DNA from 2 places in the Streptococcus sp. 27098_8_148 genome. Region 2 is predicted to be linked to the other one. Evidence: predicted binding sites of a transcription regulator. Region 2 holds the regulator's gene; the other holds the start of a gene.
What was found. The regulator NrdR, encoded in region 2, represses ribonucleotide reductase genes. The targets are predictions, from matches to a motif close to ACACNATATATNGTGT.
Positions count from the first base shown of each region.

Region 1 (7,987 bases), on a different contig from region 2:
GAAATTAAGAATGACTGGACTTGATTTTTTCCTAAATCGAAGTTCAAAGCTCCCCATCCGTAGTTATGGGCTCGATGTTCATCCTGGTATTCAAAGGTTGGTGTTCCATCATAATAAGCCAAGGCATCATCATTAATAATGAAATGTCCTGGTACCCAATCCACGATCACTCCGATATTATTGAGGTGGCATTCTTCCACGAAGTCTTGAAACTCCTCTGGACTACCATAAGTCTGCTCGAGTGCAAAATATCCCATGAGCTGATAGCCCCAACTCAAGCCCAATGGATGGGCCATCACTGGCATAAATTCCACGTGGGTGTAGTTCATCTCCACCAAATATGGAATCAATTCTTCTTTTAGTTGTTTGAAGGTATAGGAACTGTGATCCTCATTACGTTTCCACGATCCTGCGTGAACCTCATAAATATTAACAGGTCGTTCCTTAAAACCAAGTTTTTTGCGGCGTGCTCTCCAGAGACCATCTTTCCAGTTTTTCTCTGGAATGGTCTTAATAATAGATCCTGTATTGGGTCTCTTTTCCATCCATAACGCTAGAGGATCGATTTTTTGCACCTGATGACCATTTTGTCGAGTCACCAAATACTTGTAAATATCTCCCTCTTTTGCATCGGAACAGAAGACTTCCCAGACGCCTCCTTCATTACGAACCATTGGAATTTTACGGGCTTCCCAATCAGTGAAATCACCAATCAGATTCACCGCCTGAGCATTGGGAGCCCAAACACGGAAGGTAAAGCCTTCTTGTTCTCCCCTTGTTTCCTTGTGAGCTCCTAAGTACTCTTGAAGATGGAAATTATCCCCTCTTCCAAATGTCCATAAGTCTGTGCTTCTATCCATATACTCACCTCTTTATTTTTGAAAGCGTTTTCTAGTTGTTTTTATTTTACTATAAAATCACTTAATTTTCAAGTTGATTCCTGTAAAATCATGTAAATTTATCAGGAAAAGTTTTTCCATTTTCTTTCCCGAACCTTTTACTTCATTCCTTCGCTTTCCTCCTAATCTTACTTACGATTATACTATATATACGAGGAAAATTAAACAAAAAACCGAACATTTAAATCACTATTTTTATTACTAACTAGTTTATTACGAATAAAATGAACATTTTTATGTACAATGTAAAAAAAGACTAAGACAAATTTGTCTTAGTCTTGATCGACTCTTAGTCTACGTTCACGTATTCTTTTGAAAGTTCAAGAACTTCTTCCATTGTTGAACATTCAGTCAGAGCACGGTTAGCGTATTCTTGCATTTTAGCTGTGTCGAGTTTCTTCATCAAGCTACGTGTACGAAGGACAGATGTCGCTGACATAGAGAACTCATCCAAGCCCATTCCGACAAGAAGTGGAACAGCAGTTTGGTCACCGGCCATTTCACCACACATACCTGCCCATTTGCCTTCAGCGTGAGCTGCTTTGATCACGTTATTGATCAAACGAAGGATTGATGGGTTATATGGTTGGTAAAGGTATGAAACTTGTTCGTTCATACGGTCAGCAGCCATTGTGTATTGGATCAAGTCATTTGTACCGATTGAGAAGAAATCAACTTCTTTAGCAAATTGGTCCGCAAGCATTGCTGCAGCTGGGATTTCAATCATGATACCTACTTGGATATCATCTGCCACAGCAACACCTTCAGCAAGCAATTTAGCTTTTTCTTCTTCAAGAATACCTTTAGCAGTACGGAACTCCGTCAACAAAGCAACCATTGGGAACATGATCCGCAATTTACCGTGAACAGATGCACGAAGCAAGGCACGCAATTGGGTACGGAACATTTGATTACCAGTTTCAGAGATAGAAATACGCAAAGCACGGAAACCTAAGAATGGGTTCATTTCTTTAGGAAGGTCGAAGTAAGGAAGTTCTTTATCCCCACCGATATCCATTGTACGAACAACCACAGGTTTACCATTCATACCTTCAAGAACTGCTTTGTAGGCTTCGTATTGGTCATCTTCCGTTGGGAAGTCTTGAGAATCCATGTACAAGAATTCTGTACGGTAAAGACCAACAGCTTCTGCACCATTATCGTTTACACCTTCAACGTCTTTAGGTGTACCGATGTTGGCAGCCAACTCGAAGTGTTTTCCATCAGCAGTCACTGTTTTCGCATCTTTAAGGAGAGCCCATTCAGCTTTTTGTTTAGCATAAGCTTCACCAGCTGCTTTGAACTCTGCAATTTGTTCTTCAGTAGGGTTGATCACCACTTCACCAGTGATCCCTGAAACAGCCAAAACATCACCATCTTTGACAAGTTCTGTGATGTTATTTGTACCAAGAACAGCTGCGATTTCAAGTGTACGAGCCATGATAGCTGAGTGACTGGTACGTCCACCGATATTCGTAACAAAAGCTTTTACATACTTTTTGTTCAACTGCGCTGTATCAGATGGAGTCAAGTCATGCGCAACCACGATTGCTTCTTCATTGATAGAAGCAGGGTTTGGCAATTTCTTACCAAGCAAGTTGGCAAGGACACGTTTGGTAACGTCACGAATATCTGCCGCACGTTCTTGCATGTAAGGATTGTCTTCCATTCCTTCAAAGATCGCAATGAACATGTCAGTGACTTCTTTCAAGCCTGCTTCTGCATTGATTTTTTTCGTACGAATTGTTTCTTTGATCTGACCAATCATTTCAGGGTCAGCAAGAACCATCATATGCGCATCAAAAACTTGCGCTGCTTCTTCACCAAGGCTTGCTACTGCATTCTCCCGGATAAGAGAAAGCTCGTTTTGTGAAGCTTCAAGAGCTGCATCCAAACGAGCTTCTTCTGCACTTGTATCTTCGACTGAAACAGTCTCAAATGATAAGTCTGGTTGAATGAGCAAATATGCCTTAGCAACGGCAACACCGTCAGATGCTGCAATTCCTTTTAGCATTTTTGTCATATTTTAAGCCAATCCTTCTTTAGTCATTGTTTCTGAGATAGCTGCGATAGCATCATCAGCGTCAGCACCTTCTGCAGAGATTACAACGTCTGCTCCTTGACCAACACCAAGGCTCATAACACCCATGATTGATTTCAAGTTAACTGATTTACCTTTGTATTCAAGAGTAATATCTGAAGCAAATTTGCTAGCAGTTTGAACCAACAAAGTTGCTGGACGTGCGTGGATACCTGTTTCTGCCACGATGTGGAAATCTTTAGAAGCCATAGTTTGACTCTCCTTTTTAAAAATAGTTTTTGAGTTACCTTTTGATAACCCTTACAATTTGGTATTATATCATCTTTTGAAATTTTTTTCAAGATTTTTATCACTGACTTACAGAAAAAGACTGCGAAAAATCCCAATTTAGATACATTTTAAGAAGCACTTGAAGAACAGAGGAAATATCTTTTCAATTTTCTACTATATTATAAGTAACATTTTCCTCCGCTTTCAATGAAAAGAAGCTCTTTAACCACAGGATATTGATTCACCAAAAAATTATAACTAATTAAAGATGCTTTAAAGCCTATTCCTATCCCATTTCTTCGATTTTCACACTTTTCACTCACCACAATATATTGTGCTTTGAAAACTCCATTTCATCTCTTTGCACAATATTTAGTTTTATTTTGTTGACAAGTTGCTGGATTTTGTTTATACTGTTTACAGATTTATATTTCGATAGGAGAACGGAAAAGAAATGGTAACCATTTATTCAAAAAATAATTGTGTTCAATGCAAAATGACCAAGCGATTCCTCGATAGCAATCACGTGGAATATCGCGAAATTAACTTAGATGAACAGCCAGAATTTGTAGAGCATGTTAAGAACCTTGGCTTCAATGCTGCTCCAGTTATTCAAACACCGGATGAAGTATTTTCTGGTTTTCAACCAGCTAAGTTGAAGAAACTTTCATAATAAACACAGTATTTTGCTTAAATAGGGTCTAGCGTTAGCAACCTAACACTAGACTTTTTACTTGTAAAGAGAGGACTTCTCCTCTTCATTTTTTTGAACTAGAAAAGGATTATTATGGGATTAAAATCTCTTGAAGATGTGACGTATTTTCGTCTTAACAATGAAATCAACCGTCCAGTAAACGGCCAAATCATGCTTCATAAGGATAAAGAAGCTTTGGATGCGTTCTTTAAAGAAAATGTTGTACCAAATACTAAAGCCTTTGACTCGATTACAGACAAGATTCAGTACCTTCTCGAGCACAATTACATTGAGAGAGCTTTTATCGAGAAATACCGTCCTGAATTTTTAGAGGAATTGGCCCAATTTATCAAAGACCAAAACTTCCAATTCAAGTCCTTCATGGCGGCCTACAAATTCTATAACCAATACGCTTTGAAAACAAATGATGGAGAATACTATCTTGAAAGCATGGAAGACCGTGTCTTCTTCAATGCTCTCTATTTTGCAGATGGAAATGAAGCTATCGCGCGAGACATCGCAAACGAAATTATCCACCAACGCTACCAACCAGCGACTCCTTCTTTCTTAAACGCTGGACGTGCCCGCCGTGGAGAATTGGTTTCATGTTTCTTGATCCAGGTAACCGATGATATGAACGCGATCGGACGTTCCATCAACTCTGCCCTTCAACTTTCACGTATCGGTGGTGGGGTTGGGATTTCCCTCAGCAACCTTCGTGAAGCTGGAGCACCGATCAAGGGGTATGAAGGAGCCGCTTCTGGGGTCGTACCTGTTATGAAACTCTTTGAAGATAGCTTCTCTTACTCTAACCAATTGGGACAACGCCAAGGGGCTGGGGTGGTTTACCTCAATGTCTTTCACCCAGACATCATCGCCTTCCTTTCTACTAAGAAAGAAAATGCTGATGAAAAAGTTCGGGTTAAGACTCTCTCACTTGGCGTCGTCGTACCAGACAAGTTCTATGAGTTGGCTCGTAAAAATGAAGAAATGTACCTCTTCAGCCCATACTCTGTGGAACGTGAATACGGAGTACCATTCAATTACATCGACATCACTGAAAAATACGATGAGTTGGTTGCTAATCCAAACATCCGCAAGACAAAAATTAAAGCACGTGATTTGGAAACTGAAATTTCTAAATTGCAACAAGAATCTGGCTATCCATATGTAGTCAACATCGATACTGCTAACCGGGCAAACCCTGTTGATGGGAAAATCATCATGAGTAACTTGTGTTCAGAAATCCTCCAGGTTCAAGAACCAAGCTTGATCAACGATGCCCAAGAATTTGTCCAAATGGGAACTGACGTCTCATGTAACCTTGGTTCAACCAACGTGGTTAACATGATGACTTCACCTGATTTTGGACGTTCGATTCGTGCCATGGTCCGTGCTTTGACCTTCGTTACAGATAGCTCTCATATCGTGGCCGTTCCAACTATCGACCACGGAAATAAACTGGCGCATTCGTTCGGACTTGGAGCTATGGGACTTCACAGCTACCTTGCGCAACAATTGATTGAATACGGATCCCCTGAGTCTGTTGAGTTCACAAGTATCTACTTCATGCTCATGAACTACTGGACTCTCGTAGAATCAAACAACATCGCGCGTGAACGTGGTGTTACATTCCACAACTTCGAAAAATCTGATTATGCCAACGGTACTTACTTTGATAAGTACACGACTGGAGAATTTGTACCAAAATCTGATCGCGTCAAAGAACTCTTTAAAGATATCTTTATCCCAAGTGCTGAGGATTGGGCAGAACTGCGTGCTAAAGTTCAAGCAGATGGTCTTTACCACCAAAACCGCTTGGCTGTCGCACCAAATGGATCTATCAGCTACATCAATGACGTATCTGCTTCTATCCACCCAATTACACAACGGATTGAAGAACGCCAAGAGAAAAAAATCGGTAAGATCTACTACCCTGCAGCAGGATTGTCAACGGAAACGATTCCTTACTACACTTCTGCCTACGACATGGATATGCGAAAAGTCATCGATGTCTATGCTGCCGCAACTGAACACGTAGACCAAGGTCTTTCACTGACTCTCTTTATGCGTAGCGATATTCCAAAGGGTCTTTACGAATGGAAAACTGAAAACAAACAAACCACTCGTGACTTGTCTATCCTTCGGAACTACGCCTTTAACAAGGGTATCAAGTCTATCTACTACGTCCGTACCTTTACAGATGATGGTGGAGAAGTTGGCGCCAACCAATGTGAAAGCTGTGTCATCTAATCCGCTATCCTAGATAGCTATCAAAAGTCGGTTCGCCGACTTTTTGTGCGGTATTCTATCAATTTATGGTAGAATAGTAACGATTGAATGAATAGAAAAAGAAAGTGATGCAAATGGAAACATACTACAAAGCCATTAACTGGAATGCGATCGAAGATGTCATCGATAAATCGACCTGGGAAAAACTGACAGAGCAATTCTGGTTGGATACACGTATCCCTTTGTCAAACGACTTGGATGACTGGAGAAAGTTGTCTAATAAAGAAAAAGACCTAGTTGGTAAAGTCTTTGGGGGATTGACCCTTCTAGATACCATGCAATCTGAAACAGGTGTTCAGGCTCTTCGTGCGGATATTCGTACTCCCCATGAAGAAGCTGTCTTTAACAACATCCAATTTATGGAATCTGTCCATGCTAAGTCTTACTCTTCTATCTTTTCTACTTTGAATACCAAGTCAGAAATCGAAGAGATTTTCGAATGGACCAACACCAATCCTTTCCTTCAAAGGAAGGCAGAAATCATCAACGAAATCTATCTCAATGGGACCCCTCTTGAAAAGAAAGTCGCCAGCGTTTTCCTTGAAACCTTCCTCTTCTACTCTGGTTTCTTCACACCTCTCTACTATCTTGGAAACAACAAATTGGCCAACGTAGCTGAGATCATCAAGTTGATCATTCGGGACGAATCTGTTCACGGAACCTATATCGGCTACAAGTTCCAACTTGGATTTAACGAATTACCAGAAGAAGACCAAGAAAAACTCAAAGAGTGGATGTATGATCTTCTCTACACCCTCTATGAGAATGAAGAAGGCTACACAGAGAGCCTCTATGACGGTGTGGGCTGGACAGAGGAAGTCAAGACCTTCCTTCGCTACAACGCCAATAAAGCCCTCATGAACTTGGGACAAGATCCGCTTTTCCCAGACTCAGCAGATGACGTTAACCCAATCGTCATGAACGGAATCTCAACCGGTACTTCTAACCACGACTTCTTCTCTCAAGTCGGAAATGGTTACCTTCTCGGTGAAGTAGAAGCCATGCAGGATGACGATTATAACTACGGACTATAAGACAAAAACCTTTCCAGACGGAAAGGTTTTTTTGTTGCAATCTTTTTCTAATTGGATCTGCTTTTTTTTGAAAAAAGAGGTTGGACAAACATCCAACCTCTCCGATTATTACAATTTACCTGCTACGGCATCCAACAATTCTTGGATTTTCGCTTGGTTGCTTCCTCCTGCCATGGCCATGTCTGGTTTACCACCACCACGTCCATCGACGATTGGAGCCAATTCTTTGATCACATTACCTGCATGCACATCTTTTGTCTTGCTAGCAACAAGGACGTTGACCTTGTCACCAATGGCTGCGACAAGAACAAGCACATCAGAGTAGTCTTTTTGTTTCCAGTTATCTGCAAAGGTACGAAGGGCACCTGCATCTGATACAGAAACTTGGCTGGCAATGTAACGGTGACCGTTTGCTTCTTGAACATTCTTGAAGACATCCCCTGCTGCCGCTGCTGCCGCTTTTTCCTTCAATTCTGCATTTTCTTTTTGCAATTGACGGAGTTGTTCTTGAAGACCTTCCACCTTGTGAGGAACTTCTTTGAGTTGAGGTGCTTTCAAGGTTGCTGCGACTGCTTTCAGAGCATCTTCTTGTTCACGATAAGCTTCAAAGGCTTCCTTACCAGTTACTGCCAAGATACGACGAGTTCCTGATCCGATCCCTTCTTCTTTGACAATCTTGAAGAGACCAATTTCAGAAGTATTGCCTACGTGGGTACCACCACAGAGCTCAACAGAGTAATCCCCGATAGTGACAACA
Region 1 covers NZ_JAPVYY010000003.1:194,843-202,829, forward strand. The annotation lists gene glgB (1,4-alpha-glucan branching protein GlgB) at 1-860, opposite strand, end outside; gene ptsP (phosphoenolpyruvate--protein phosphotransferase) at 1,189-2,922, opposite strand; gene O3646_RS03960 (phosphocarrier protein HPr) at 2,926-3,189, opposite strand; gene nrdH (glutaredoxin-like protein NrdH) at 3,665-3,883, shown strand; gene nrdE (class 1b ribonucleoside-diphosphate reductase subunit alpha) at 3,998-6,157, shown strand; gene nrdF (class 1b ribonucleoside-diphosphate reductase subunit beta) at 6,271-7,230, shown strand; gene alaS (alanine--tRNA ligase) at 7,339-7,987, opposite strand, start outside.
Region 1: nrdH (glutaredoxin-like protein NrdH) is a predicted target of NrdR. The motif match lies at 3,533-3,548, and genes of this name have one in related genera.

Region 2 (7,987 bases):
ATGGCATTTTTTACATCGATAGCAAAACTTGGGAAATGAAGTAGGGTAGTAGAGGCCTGACGTTTTTCGGATAAATCATGAGCCAAGGCTGCCATCATGTAGCTCTTTCCTACTCCAAAATCACCATAGAGGTAGATCCCCTTTTGATATTCCGGATAGTTGGCTACAAAATTGGCTAATTCTTCAAAGGCCTCAAATCGTCCCTTATCATCGAGCTCTACCTTGGCTAGACTCGCCTCTTTCAAGGTTGAAGGGAGATTTATCAAGTTGAGACGTTGGTTGATCTCAGCTCGTTTTTGGGCTTCGATTAACTCTGGTGTTTCCTCATAAGCGACATCCGCATAGCCTTCATTCATGGTGAGGATGGGCTTATAACCTTTGGCAATATAATCCGGATCTCCCAATAAGAAACGGTTGCGTTCACTAATGTATTGATTAAATTTTGAAATACTCCGTCGAATTTCTTGTTCAGACAAAGACTGGTCCTTGATAAAGGCAGCCACTTCTTGGTCTGCCAAGATCTGTGCGACCAAATCCTCATAGTTAAATTGACGCGCACGGTTCATGTGAGACATGGTTTGACCTACACTTTCCATCTACTCACCTCCTTGATTCAGTTTTTCTAATAGGCGTTGTTTCTCTTTAGCAAGATCCACCTTTTCTGCTTGACTGGTTTGATTTTGATAGTTTGGTTGGCTCCACTTGGGAACATTGCTGTTCTTGCCCTTGGCTGATGTAGGACTCGTCCCCTTGTTTCCTTGAGCTTTAGCTTGTTCCTGGCGTTCTCGAACTTTTAAAATCGCTAGTTCTGCACTGTTGACCCCTTGATAAGAAAAATCATTTCCCACCTTCAAAGCATACTTTTCATTGAGATTAGCAGACTGGGTCTTGTTAAAGGTCAACAACAAGATAATATTGATCACCTCGTCTAGTAAGCCTAGATCAGCTAACTTGGATAATGTCTTGCGTTCGCTCTGCGTAATGGTCGCATTGCGCGCCTTCTTAATCTCTGCTAGAAATTGTAGGCTGGATTTTGCCTTAGCTTCCCTCAGAATGGTTTCTTCCTGACGGCTATAGGACATGCGTGGTTGCTCTTGGCTCGCCTGAGCCAACTTTTGCTTCATTCTCTTTGGAGAGACAATCCGGTCTACAGCTGTTTCTTTCGCTAAAAGATAAGTTTCATACCAGGTCCATTGTTGTTCTTCTGCGATGGCAAAGAGGGCTAAGGTTGCTTCTCCTTCATCCGCAAAACGAAGTCCATCACGCCCCATCATTCGCTTAAACATCTCCATATCGAACTGCTGTTTCTTACTTGGAAGAACGGTCGTCTCCCCAGCATCTATTCCAAAGACTTGCGAGAAGGAAACTTGCCGTCTAGTCCCTAAAGAGCGTACTGGGAGCAGATCTTCCACGGCCTTTTCCCCAATCTTTTTTACAAGCAAGCGTTTGAAAACAGCATTCGAAAAAAATTCTCCTGCCTCAAGAGGAGCATGTAACTGAATGGTGATCCCAACTTCTTCCTCATAGAGATCCATCAACCCCATGGCAATTAAGCGATCAAAGGCGAGTAGCAACTGTGGAAATCCTATATTCAAGTGATTGAGGATTTGAGCAAGTATATATTGTTTTTCACCCTGATCATAAGAGGCCAGCAGATAACGATAAACTGCTACTGTTTCCGTCTCCAAAATAGGCAGGTAATACTGCTCCAATGCAGCCCCTGCCGGTGGAAGAAGATTATTTTTTAAAAATGCGAAAGGCGTATTGGGCTTCATCTATTTTTCCTTTTTCTTCTTGGTTCCCTTCGTAATTTGTTTCAAGAGGGTCTCTAACTCACCGACATCCTTGAAACTCCGGTAAACACTAGCAAAACGGACATAGGTGATCTCATCTAGATCTGCTAACTCATCCATGACCAATGAACCAATATACTCACTGTTGATTTCATTATCACTTTGGCTGCGAACCTTTTGTTCAATCCGGTTTACAATTTCTTCGATTTCGTCACTAGAAACAGGCCGTTTTTGAGCTGAGCGGATAATACCATTAAAGATTTTATCACGAGAAAATTGCTCGCGTGTCCCATCCTTTTTGACAACCACTAGGGTCCGCTCTTCCACTCGCTCGTAGGTAGTAAAGCGATAATGGCACTCTTCGCATTCCCTGCGACGACGGATGGTGTTCCCATCTTCAGCTTGTCGACTATCCACCACACTAGACTTACTTCCACCACATTTTGGACAACGCATTTGCTACCTCCTTAAACTGTTTTAACACTTCATTTTACCATAAATTGAATCGTAAAGAAAGCAGAAGAACAGGAGAATCCCCTATGCTTGCCCCTCATTGATCCATAAAAAAGAGTCGAAGGACGATTGAATAAAATCGTTTTCCTTTCGACTCTCCATTTATATTAAAGTGATAATTCAGCTTCTAAGCCATAGTGATCACTGACATGGGCTTTGTTTTGATCATCAAAAATGACATGTAGACGCTGGATGTCCCATTCTGGACTTGCAAAGACGTAATCGATTCGCAATGGAACTTGATTATCCGTCCAGCCATCGATTCCAGGACCTACAGTATAAGTCCCCTTTGTTTCTTTGGCTTCGATAAAACTATCTTGAAGTTTTAGCGAACTGGATAGAATCGTTTCATACCCTTCTTGACCAGCAGGATTATTGAAATCACCAGCTAGAATAAAAGGTTTGCCTACTTGGCTGAAGTAGTTCTCAATGCGTGGCCACTCAAATTGGAAACCTTTGTCCCACCAAGAAAGATGGACGCTGGCAACAGCAATCTCTTTGCCATCTACACTTGTATGGGCAACGGCTACTCGACGAGTATGGTAGTCCGTTGGATCATCCATATTGGATACCAAAATCTCATCCGCCTTCAAGGGTTGACGCGAAAGAACGGCCACACCCTCATTGAGGTGATCATAGCCAATATGGTTGTAGGCCCAAGTCCAATAATAGTGGAGTCCATGAGCAGCTAACTCTTCTACCAATACGCGAACAAAGTGATCCTTGTGAATCGCTACAGATGATGGCAAAGCTTGATAATACTCATCTGTTTCGACTGTTTCTGAGGCCATTTCTTGATTGACCTCTTGGAAACAGATCACATCATATTGCGCTTCTAAAATTTGTTCCTTGAGGGTTTCAAATTTTTGCTGAGCATTCTCTTCCATCCAACTATGGGAATTTAATGTTAAAAATTTCATCCCCTGATTTCTCCTTCTCTCCAAATCAAGAAACGGCAAGAGGCCGGGTGCACTGCCCCAACCTCATTTTCTTTGCCGACGTCTCTTATAATTCTACTGTTGCAACTGGCGCATTTGCTGCCAATTTACCAGTATGTTCGACCTTAACGGATTTAATCGCATCTGCATTTGTGAAGACAACAATTGTTGAAGTTTCACGACCAGCTGCACGGATTGCATCAAGGTCTGCTTCCACCAAGAGGTCTCCAGCAGCCACTGTTTGACCTTCAGAAACTTTAACCTCAAATGGTTTTCCTTCAAGACTAACAGTATCTAGACCGATGTGAACCAAGACTTCCAAACCATTATCAGTTACCAAACCAAGGGCATGTTTGGTTGGGAAGACACTAGTAACTTTACCAGCAACTGGTGAAACGATGTGGCCATTTTCAGGCTCAACTGCAAATCCGTCTCCCATCATTTTTTGTGAGAATACAGGATCTTTCACATCTTCGATGTTAATCACTTCACCATCTGCAACAGAGTGCACTTCATCAGTTACCCCTTTAAAGGTTGCTTCAGCTTTTTGAACTGCCGTCATTTGGCTAGGAAGTGTTTCAGGAATGACTTCACCTGAATCAAGAACGTCTTGGATATCAGATTTCAACACGTCAGCTTTAGGTCCGTAGATCGCTTGGACACCTTGTCCTTTCATGACAAGACCCATAGCACCTTCAGCTTTCCATTGTTCTTCTGTTCCGACTTTTTCAGCGTCCTTAACGGTTACACGAAGACGAGTCATACATGCGTCAACGTCTACGATATTGGCACGTCCACCAAGAAGGTTGATGATGTTAATGACTTGTGAGCTTGCTGAGCTTGTAGCAGCACCTGCTGCTGCACCATCTCCCGCAGGGGCATCATCATTTTGTTCATAGTTACCGTTACGTCCTGGAGTTGCATAATTGAATTTCTTAATCATGAAGTTAGCAATGAAGTACATGATAAAGGCAAAGAGGACTGTTACCCATACAAAGTTAAAGATATCTAATGCCAAACCAGCGTTGATGGCCATTGGGGTACGTGTCAAAAACTCGATTGAACCGAATGAGTGGACACGAAGGTGAACTAAGTCAGCCATTGCAAAGGCAGCTCCTTGAACAAAGGCATAGATTAGGTATAAAGGTGTTGCAATGAACATGAACATGTATTCAATTGGTTCAGTAACACCTGTCAAGAATGTAGCAAGGGCAGTTGCAAAAAGCATCCCTTTGTATTTTTCTTTCTTATCTGGGTCCACATTGCGATAGATAGCAACTACAACCCCCATCAAGATACCAAATGATCCAATCATTTGACCAACTTTGAAACGAGCTGGTGTGTACGCATGAAGCAAGTGTTGGTATTGGCTAGGATCTGCCTTCTTCAAGTTAACAAGGTCTGTTACCCAAGCTAACCAAAGTGGATCTTGTCCAAATACAGTTGTTCCTTTGGCAGCACCTGTAAGAACTTGGTAGCTACCACCCAATTGAGTATAGTTGATTGGAATGGTCAACATGTGGTGAAGACCAAACGGCAAGAGAAGACGTTCCAAGGTACCAAACAAGAATGGTGCCAATACTGGAGCTGTTGATTGTGAGTTGGCGATCCAGACACCGAATCCATTAATTCCTGATTGAACCACTGGCCACAAGGCTGCCAAAACCAAGGCTGTAAGAGCTGAACGAACGATAACAACGAATGGGACAAAGCGCTTCCCGTTAAAGAAAGAAAGGGCTTCTGGAAGTTTACGGTAGTTATAGTATTTATTGAAAGCAGTTGCTCCAACAAAACCTGAGATAATCCCTACAAACACCCCCATATTAAGTGCCGGTGCTTCAAGGACACTAATGAAGTAGTCTGCAACTTTAATTGATCCACCTAAGATCGTATGAACGGTAGCATCCTTATCAGCCAACATTGCAGATGTCACTCCAAAAACTGCACCGGTAATACGGTTAATCAAGATGAAAGAGAGACCAGCAGCAAAGGCACCCCCAGCACGCTCTTTGGCCCAGCTACCACCGATAGCAAGGGCAAAGAGGATGTGAAGGTTACCGATAACCCCCCAACCGATTTGTTCGAGAATCCCACCTGTAATAACAAGTGGAGATAAATTCGGGTTGATCATAGGGATTGATTTCCCGATTGAAATCATCAACCCAGCAGCTGGCATGACAGCGATAACGACCATCAAGGCCTTACCAAACTTCTGCCAGAATTCAAAGCTAAATAAACTTTTGAATGATCCTTTATTCATCATTCAACCTCCTTATATTGTTTAAGGCTTTTGTTTTGAGAAAACGTTTGCGCTTAATTTGTTTCTAGTATACCACATTTTAAAAATTTGTAAAGCTTTACATTCATTTTTTTCTCTAAATTTTATCTTTTTTTATCTTTTTTAAGCCAAATTCTTTTTAAAACTCATTCCTTTTCGACGCAAACGTTTCCCTTGAAGTATAAAAATATTCGAACCCTCTAAGGGTTCGAATGTCTTATTCTAATGCGTCTTGCATGGCATAGCCAATCCCACGAACGGTCTTAATATAGCTTTTTTGACCTGGTAGATCAATTTTCCCACGAAGATACCGGATATAGACGTCAACAATATTAGTCTCACCTGTACTCTCGTACTTCCAGACACTCTCCAATAACTGATCTCGTGTCACCACTCCTTTGCTTCCCATCAGGGTCGCCAAGAGGTCGTATTCTCTGCGGGTCAAACTAATCATGTCTTTCCCACGATAGACGGTATGGTGTTCCACATCAATGCGCAAATTGCGGTATGACGTTGGGATTTTCATCTGGCTACAATGTTGGTCAATATAATCACGTCCTCTAAAAATGGCTGTGATCTTATCTACCAAATCGCTGATAATAAAGGGTTTGACCATATAGGAAACGGCAAAGCGCTGAATACTCTCTTTGTGCTCAGCAATTTTTTCGCGGCTATCCAACACAATCAAAACAGAAGCTGGGCGAATCTGACGGATTTCCTCTGCGAATGTTTCACCAGACATATCTGACAGATCGTAATTAAACAAGATCAGATCATATTTGGTCGCAGCAATCAAGGCCAGACCCGCTTTTCCATCCTCTACTACATCAACTTGGTACCCTTCTTTTTGAAGTTCCAAATCAATGAAGCGAGCAATTTGCTTCTCATTTTCTACTAGTAGAACTCGTTTGACCATAGAGCAAGATTATTTTTCATCGTACCAAGAATAGTGGAAGGTACCTTCTTTGTCTTTACGTTGGTATGTGTGAGCACCAAAGTAGTCACGTTGTGCTTGGATCAAGTTCGCTGGAAGATCAGCTGAACGGTAGCTATCGAAGTATGTAATTGCCGCTGAGAAGGTTGGTACTGGTACACCTGCTTGAACAGCAAGAGCTACGATATCACGAACTGATTGTTGGTACTTAGCTGTTACATCCAAGAAGTACTCGTCCAAAAGAAGGTTAGCAAGATCTGCATCACGGTTGTAAGCGTCTGTGATCTTTTGCAAGAAACGAGAACGGATGATACATCCATCGCGCCAGATAGATGCGATGTCCGCAAATGGCAAGTTCCAGTTGTTTTCTTTAGAAGCTACACGCAATTGCGCAAAACCTTGTGCGTAAGAGATGATTTTTGAGAAGTAAAGGGCTTGACGGATTTTCTCAATCAATTCAGCCTTGTCGCCTTCAAATTTGAAAGCAGCTGGTTTTGGAAGCACCTTGCTAGCGTGTACACGTTCTTCTTTGTAAGTTGAGATGTAACGTGCAAATACTGACTCAGTAATAAGTGACAATGGCACACCAAGGTCAAGAGCTGATTGGCTAGTCCATTTACCAGTTCCTTTGTTTCCTGCAGCATCCAGGATATAGTCTACGATTGGTCCGTCTTGACCTTCATCGTCTTTGCGTCCAAGGATATCAGCTGTAATTTCAATCAAGTAGCTGTCCAATTCACCCTTGTTCCACTCAGTAAAGATTTCAGCCATGTCTTCTGCAGAAAGACCAAGCAAGTGTTGCATGAGGTCATAGCTTTCTGCGATCAATTGCATATCACCGTACTCGATACCATTGTGGACCATTTTCACGTAGTGACCAGCTCCATCAGGACCGATATAAGTTACACATGGTTTACCATCTTCAGGCGCTTTTGCAGAGATTTCTTCAAGAACGTCTGCTACCAAGTCATACGCTTCTTTTTGTCCACCAGGCATGATAGAAGGACCTTCAAGGGCACCTTTTTCACCACCAGATACACCTGTACCGATGAAGTTGATACCTGAGTTCGCCAATTCTTCATTACGACGGATAGTATCTTTGTAGAAAGTGTTTCCTCCGTCAATCAAGATATCACCTTTGTCCAAGTGTGGAAGAAGGGCTTGGATGGTTGCGTCTGTACCAGGTCCTGCTTGAACCATGAGCATGATACGACGTGGTTTTTCGATAGAGTTTACGAAGCTTTCGATATCATAGCTTGGCACAAAGTTTTTATCAGGATGGCAAGCAATCACATCTTCTGTTTTTTCTTTACTACGGTTAAAAATGGCAACTGTGTAGCCACGAGATTCGATATTAAGGGCAAGGTTACGACCCATTACGGCCATACCAACAACACCAAAGTTTGCTTTAGTCATGTGACACTCCTCTTTATAGTTTGCCTTTATTCTACCATTTTTCCTCCTCAAAAGAAAGCAGAAAATAGCTTCCCACCTTCTCTAAGAGGGAGAAGATCATGCAAGTCATTTGATC
Region 2 covers NZ_JAPVYY010000005.1:180,149-188,135, reverse strand. The annotation lists gene dnaI (primosomal protein DnaI) at 1-596, opposite strand, end outside; gene O3646_RS06165 (DNA helicase) at 597-1,775, opposite strand; gene nrdR (transcriptional regulator NrdR) at 1,776-2,249, opposite strand; gene O3646_RS06155 (endonuclease/exonuclease/phosphatase family protein) at 2,414-3,226, opposite strand; gene O3646_RS06150 (PTS transporter subunit IIBC) at 3,312-5,504, opposite strand; gene O3646_RS06145 (response regulator transcription factor) at 5,740-6,438, opposite strand; gene gndA (NADP-dependent phosphogluconate dehydrogenase) at 6,448-7,872, opposite strand.